2 regions of the Methylobacterium sp. UNC300MFChir4.1 genome follow, and region 1 is predicted to be linked to the other one. Evidence: riboswitches for the same ligand, from Rfam matches in the RefSeq annotation. Region 1 holds a riboswitch; the other holds the start of a gene.
The links. Region 1 has a riboswitch for cobalamin ahead of BMY19_RS00050 (TonB-dependent receptor plug domain-containing protein). Riboswitches for the same ligand answer to the same signal wherever they lie in the genome.
Positions count from the first base shown of each region.

Region 2: another riboswitch for cobalamin. It lies ahead of BMY19_RS26755 (ribonucleoside-diphosphate reductase subunit alpha); the one in region 1 lies ahead of BMY19_RS00050 (TonB-dependent receptor plug domain-containing protein).

Region 1 covers NZ_FOCS01000001.1:7,250-10,596, reverse strand. Annotated here, with positions in the region: gene BMY19_RS00050 (TonB-dependent receptor plug domain-containing protein) at 1-1,422, opposite strand, end outside; cobalamin riboswitch at 1,541-1,742, opposite strand; gene prpB (methylisocitrate lyase) at 2,515-3,347, opposite strand, start outside.
Region 2 covers NZ_FOCS01000031.1:11,032-14,378, forward strand. Annotated here, with positions in the region: gene BMY19_RS26755 (ribonucleoside-diphosphate reductase subunit alpha) at 1-2,142, opposite strand, end outside; cobalamin riboswitch at 2,282-2,490, opposite strand; gene BMY19_RS26760 (adenosylcobinamide amidohydrolase) at 2,510-3,220, opposite strand.

The DNA of each region.
Region 1 (3,347 bases):
GAACCCGAAGCTCTCCTCGGGCCGTAGGTTCGGGTTCCCGAAGAAGCGGAAGCCCGGGTAGTCCTGATAGAGCTGGCTCAGGGTCGGTGGCTTGAAGCCCGTGCCGACACTGCCCTTCAAACGAGTCTCGGTGCCGGGCACGATGTAGCTCGGCGCCACCCGGTAGGTGGTCGCGCCGCCGAACTGGTCGTTCGCGTCATGGCGGATGTTGGCCACGAGCGCGGCGCCCGCAAAGGGCGTCGTCTGAAGCTCGGCGAAGCCGGCGGTGTTGCCGTTGGACCTGTCGATGCCGGTCGTCTCGAAGCGCTCGTCCTCGCGCTGGGCCCCGAACAGGACGAGGTTTCCGGGAGAGACCTGCCAGTCGCCTCGGTAGTCGAACCGGGTTCGCTCGCCGAGGTAGGTGGTGGGTGTCGGTGGCGCGAGGGGATCCAGCGGGCCGGCGAACAGGCGGTCGAACTTCGAGTAGTTCGCCCCGAAGACGTTGTGGAAGCCCGGTACCGGCGTCCACTCGGCCTCGCCCCTCATGATCAGCTGCTGCTGGTCGTTGAGGTTCCGGTACGGCAGCGGCACGTACGGAAAACCGCCGTCGGCTTGGTCGAGATAGGCGCTGTCGGAGAAGCGCAGGACGTAGTTGAGCCGGAACTCATCGGTGAGTTGCGCGCCCAGCTTGGTCGAGATCGTCTTGATGTCGGTGAAGGCGGTCCGCAGCGGTACGCCGCGGGGCAGCAGCTCGAACGGGGTGACCTGAACGGCCGATTGCCGGATGTGGCCGACCGAGACCGAGTAGTCGAAGATCCCCTCCGAGCCGGAGACGTTCCCGAACTGGTTGAAGGTGCCGAACGAGCCGCCCTCGACGGTCGCCGTTGCCCGAGCCGGCCCTTCGCCACGCTTGGTCACGACGGAGATGACGCCGCCGATGGCGTCGGCTCCGTAGAGGCCGCTTTGGGGCCCGCGCAGCACCTCGATCCGCGAAAGGTCGTAGGTCTGGAGCTGGCTGAAGTCGAAGGCTCGGTTCGGGGTCGAGGGGTCGTTGACGTCGATGCCGTCGATCTGGACCTTCACGTGGTTCGAGTTGGTGCCGCGGATGAAGACCGAGGTCTGGCCGCCGGCGCCGCCGGTCTGCACGACGTTGAGGCCCGGCACCTGCTGCAGGGCATCCGGCACCGTCCGGCGCTGCTGCTCCTGAAGCAGGCGGTCGGTGAGCACGGTGACACTCGATCCTGTGTTGGCGATCGGCGTCGGCACGCCCGTGGCCGAAACCGAGATCTCGGACAGGGAGACCGCAGCCTGCGCGCCTCCCTGGGCATCGGCGAACGGCGCGGCGACCTGCTGCGCGAGAGCGGGAGCGGAGACGAGCAGCGCGGATGCGGCGCAGGACAGCGCTAGGCTGCGCCGAAGCGCGGAGGGGACGGAACAGGACACGGGACGGCCTCGGGGGACGGCTGTGGCACGTCACCGCGAACGAGGCCTCGGCGGTCGCGTCCTCAAGGGAACCGCGGCGCCGCGACACCTCCCAGGACACCCCGCCCGGCAAGCTCCGCGTGTGACCACGGCTGACGGCAGGTCTCCTGGCTCGCGGGTCGGTGCCCTCCCACCGTCTTCCCAGGCGAGGCCGCCCAGTGACATCGGTGGCAGGAAGGCTCGCCGCTTACAGTTGCGGGGGCAGCCGCGGAATTGGGCTCGAAAGCCCTCACCGCATTCCCTTTCGATCCCTGAGGGGAACCGTCCAGGCGACTATCGGCAGGCCGTGAAACCTCGTCAATGCGCCTTGCAGGAAGAGCGGGCGCCTGTGACTTTGCAGCGACAGGGAAAGTCCCGGCGAGCTGTCGTCGATATTTCGAGATCTTGATACAAAGCGTTTATCTATTGGCAGATCTCGTAATATGAACCGTTTTGATTTTATATCGGTTATAATAAAACGCTAATAATTGACACAATTTAGCTCCGAATAGATCTTAAGTAATCTCGAACGCTCTCTGACGAAAATAGAGAGAAATAACCCTGATGATTATCAGAACAAAATTGAGATTGTCCAGATCGATTAATTTTGCCTTCCCGCATCAGCCTGATTCTCTCCTGCGATGAGATATTCAAGATACTGCAGACCATTCTCGGCGTCAGAGGCATTTGCTTGATCTCCTTTGAAATCGAGTAAGCCTCGTTCACCAGAGTATCACGCGCTCTTTTTGATATTCGACCATAATATGCTCGTACGATCCGATCGTCGGCATATAGATCTTTCGGATTATGCCGCTTCAAACAGGCTTTAATCCGTGCCAGAGCAAGATTCTTTCTGGAGGCCAGATTGAGCGTGAGATCGGCATCCGGATCAAACGTAACCGTGAGCGATCCCGCCTCTTCGGATAAGGACAACATCCCCGAACTCTGATGATCGCGAAGCCCCCTCAGCGTGCGATGGTGACAGGTTTGCGGGACGGATGGAAGGCAGTCGTACCAGGGGCGTCAACCAACCGTGAGCGCGATCAAAATAGCCAAGGGTAAATCAAGCATTCATCACTGCGGCATCCCTTCCGGAACGATGGTCTGGACGATGGAGCTGTCGAGCGCCTCGTAGGCATGCAGGCCGATCGAGGCATAGAGGTCCGCGCGAGTCTGCATGCGGTCGACCATGCCATGGGCGCCGTCGTCCCGCGCGAGCGCCGCATAGAGTTCGGCCTGGGCCTTGTTGGCAACTCGCAGGGAGCTGACCGGCCAGATGATCATCTTGTAGCCGAAGGATTCGAACTCGGAGGCCGTGAAGAATGGAGTGCAGCCGAACTCCGTCATGTTGGCGAGGAGCGGCACGCCGGGCATGGCCTGCGCGAAGGCCTTGAACATCTCCGGCGTATTCAACGCCTCGGGGAAGATCGCATCGGCCCCCGCCTCCACGTAGAGTTTCGCGCGCGCAACCGCGCCGTCGAGTCCCTCGCTCGCCGCCGCGTCGGTCCGGGCGATGACGTAGAGGTGGCGCCGCGCCCTCGCGGCGGCGGCGACCTTGGCGACCATGTCGTGCGCGTCCGCGAGCTTCTTGTCGTTGAGGTGGCCGCACTTCTTGGGAAGGATCTGGTCCTCCAGATGGACGGCTGCGGCGCCCGCCTCCTCGAAGGTGCGGACCATGTGCATCACGTTCAGCACCTCGCCGTAGCCGGTATCGCCATCGACGAGCAGCGGCAGGCCCGAGGCCCGGACGATCTGGCGGATGAAGAACGCCACCTCGTCGACGGTGATGATCCCGAGATCGGGCAGGCCCATGGACGCGGTCATGGCCGCGCCGGAGAGATAGAGGCCTTCGAACCCGGCCGCCTTGGCCTGAAGCGCGGCCTGCCCGTTATGAGCGCCCGGAAGTC
Region 2 (3,347 bases), on a different contig from region 1:
GATCGGAAGCACGCCCCGGCTCCACAGCGAGCCATCGAAGGAAGGGTAGCGCCCGCGCTCGGCGGCGAGATCGCAGGAGGCGGAGATCGCGTGGAAACTGACCGCCTCCATGCTCGCATCGGCGAAGGCCACCGCCTCGTCGGTCGCCACCGGCAGGCGCAAGGTGTGGAGCGCATCTTGGTAGCCCATGATGCCGAGGCCGACCGGCCGGTGGCGTAGGTTCGAGCGCCGGGCCTGCGGTATCGTGTAGAAGTTGATGTCGATGACGTTGTCGAGCATCCGCATCGCCGTGGCGATGGTTCGCTGCAGGCGGGCGTGGTCGAGCCCCTCCGGCGTGACATGGGCGGCGAGGTTCACCGAACCGAGGTTGCAGACGGCGACCTCGTCGTCCGACGTGTTCAGGGTGATCTCGGTGCAGAGGTTCGAGGAATGCACCATTCCGGCATGGCCCTGCGGCGAGCGCAGGTTGCAGGGGTCCTTGAAGGTGATCCACGGGTGGCCGGTCTCGAACAGCATGGTCAGCATGCGCCGCCACAGGTCGACGGCCCGTACCTGTTTGAACACCTTGACGCCGCCCGCCGCGGCCCGCGCCTCGTGCGACTCGTAAGCCGCCTTGAAGGCCGGGCCGGTGAGATCGTGCAGGTCCGGCACCTCGTCCGGCGAAAACAGCGTCCAACTGCCGTCCTCGGCGACGCGCTGCATGAACAGGTCAGGCACCCAGTGCGCGGTGTTCATGTCATGGGTGCGCCGCCTATCATCGCCGGTGTTCTTGCGCAGGTCGAGGAAGGCGTCGATGTCGACGTGCCATGTCTCGAGATAGGCGCAGACCGCACCCTTGCGCTTGCCACCCTGGTTGACAGCGACCGCCGTGTCGTTGGCGACCTTCAGGAAAGGCACGACACCCTGGCTCTCGCCATTGGTGCCTTTGATATGCGAGCCCAGCCCGCGCACCCGCGTCCAGTCGTTGCCCAGGCCGCCCGAATATTTTGCGAGTAGCGCGTTGTCGCGCACTGCGCCGAAGATGCCTTCCAATTCGTCCGGCACCGTGGTGAGGAAGCAGGAGGAGAGCTGTGGGCGGGTGGTGCCGGCGTTGAAAAGTGTCGGCGTCGAGGCCATGAAGTCGAACGACGAGAGCAGGTCGTAGAATTCGATCGCCCGCGCCTCCCGGTCGACCTCGCGCAGGGCGAGCCCCATGGCGACGCGCATGAAGAAGGCCTGCGGCAGCTCAAAGCGCACCCCGCCGGTCTGAAGGAAATAGCGGTCGTATAGGGTCTGGAGGCCGAGATACTCGAACTGCCCATCCCGCTGAGGGCGCAGAGCGGCGGCGAGCCGGCTCGTGTCGAAGCGCAGCAGTTCCGGATCCATTAGGCCGGCCTCCACGGCCCGCGAAAGGTAGGCCGGAAAGTACTCGGCGTAGAGCGTCTGCATCTCGGCGCTGCTCGCCGCAGCAGGGCAAGCGAAGATGTAGCTCAGGGCCTCGCCGCGCAGCCGGTCGAGGAGCAGGCGCGCGCTGACCTTGGCGTAGTTCGGCTCCTGCTCCACCAGGGTCCGCGCCGCCATGATGCCGGCCAGCGCCACTTCGTCGGCGGTGATTCCGTCGTAGAGATTGCGCAGGGTCTCGGCGAGGATCGGCCCGGGAGCGACTCCGTCGAGACCGGCGCAGGCTTCCGCCATCAGCGCCGCCAGGCGAGCGGCATCGAGCGGCGCGAGGCTGCCGTCGGGAGCGCGCACCTGCAACGTCTGCGCGGGGGCCTGCGCGCCTGCCTCGGCTGCCTTCTCCCGGCGGGCCTGGGCGCGAGCCTCGCGGTAGAGGACGTAGGCGCGAGCGACCTTGTGGTGCCCTTCGCGCATCAACGCGAGTTCCACCGCGTCCTGGATATCCTCGATGTGCAAGGCGCGCTCCGCCTCGGCCCGGCGGGTCAGGGTGGCGACGACGCTGTCGGACAGACGCGCGACCACATCGTGGACCCGGCGGGAGGCGGCTGCGCCGGAGCCCTCTACAGCCAGAAAGGCCTTGGTCACGGCCACGGCGATCTTTGCGGGATCGAAGGGCGAGACGCCGCCGTTGCGGCGGATCACCCTGAAGGGAGGCTCGGCGGTCGCGGATGTCCGCTCCGCAGCAAGACCTGGTAGCTGCCCCAAGGCAACGGGCGGATCTATATGAAGGGAAGACACGTGCAAAACCCCAATGATTGGGGGCCGCGTGCCGAAGGAGCGCCTGCGCGATGCGACGCCGACGGGCGTACACCGACCATGCGACCCACCGGGACACCCCGCCCGAGAGACGTTCGTCGATCGAGGCAGGTCTCCTGGCTCGCGGGTCGTCGCCCCTGCCTGGCCTTCCCGACGCGAACGCCAGTGACCGTCTTCGGCAGAAGCTCGCCGCTCACAGTTGCGGGGGCAGCTCCGGCGTCACCCCAGCGGGCTCACCGGATTCCCTCTTAGCCCCCGACCGAAACGACCGGGGGAACCTCGAACGCTAGGGATTGTATGGAGATGCGCCACAAACTCAAGATGCTGTGTTCACGTCCTGTGGATGACGGGGAGCAGAAAAGTTCGCGCTTGCGTTCCAGTCGCGGCACCAGAGGCGGCCGCCCTCCGTGATCGCCGCGCCCACTGCGCGCCCCACCGCTTCGCCGATGGGCGTGTGGAGGCCGGCGAACCGCTCCGCTTCACCGCGAGCCGGTGCGGCCGCGACGATGCAGTCCGTGCCCGTCCCCGAGACGACATGGCCGTCCGAAAGATGGCCGAGGTCGAGCAGCGCCACCGTCCGTGCCTGCGTCGCGATCGAGATTGTCTCGACCAGGGCGGCCTCCGACAAGGTGCTGGAGACGTGGACGAGGACGTTGATCGTCCCGATCCGCGATGGCATCGCCGATCGCGGCACGCCCACCCGTCCTCCGTTCGAGAGGCCGACCGTCGCAAGACATGTCGCGGTGATTCCCTCCACCTCTGCCTGGGCGAAGTGATGATGCCGCACGTCGCGGGAGGTCATCAGCGCGATGGCATCGACGAGGCCGGCCTCTGCCATCCTCCGGTCAAGGAAGGCGAAGGGATCGACGGTAGGCGGAAGGTCGGCGTTGCGGACTTCCAGCCACGCGACCGTCCGGCCTGTCCGGAAGCCGGGCTTGGTCATGGCCCAACTCAGCATCGCTTGCGGCTCTTCGAAGGCAGCGACAAGGAAGGGGCGGTCGAAGGTGACATGGAACGGGAGCGTCATGGCGTCGTCGATCCTGTCGTCCCGCAGGTGCGATGTCATCCTTGCGGATGAGGGTGCGCAACCGAAGTTGCCTCTCGTTTCAAGCGTGTCGCTTAAGACACATTCCACCGGCATGCGAATCCACGCA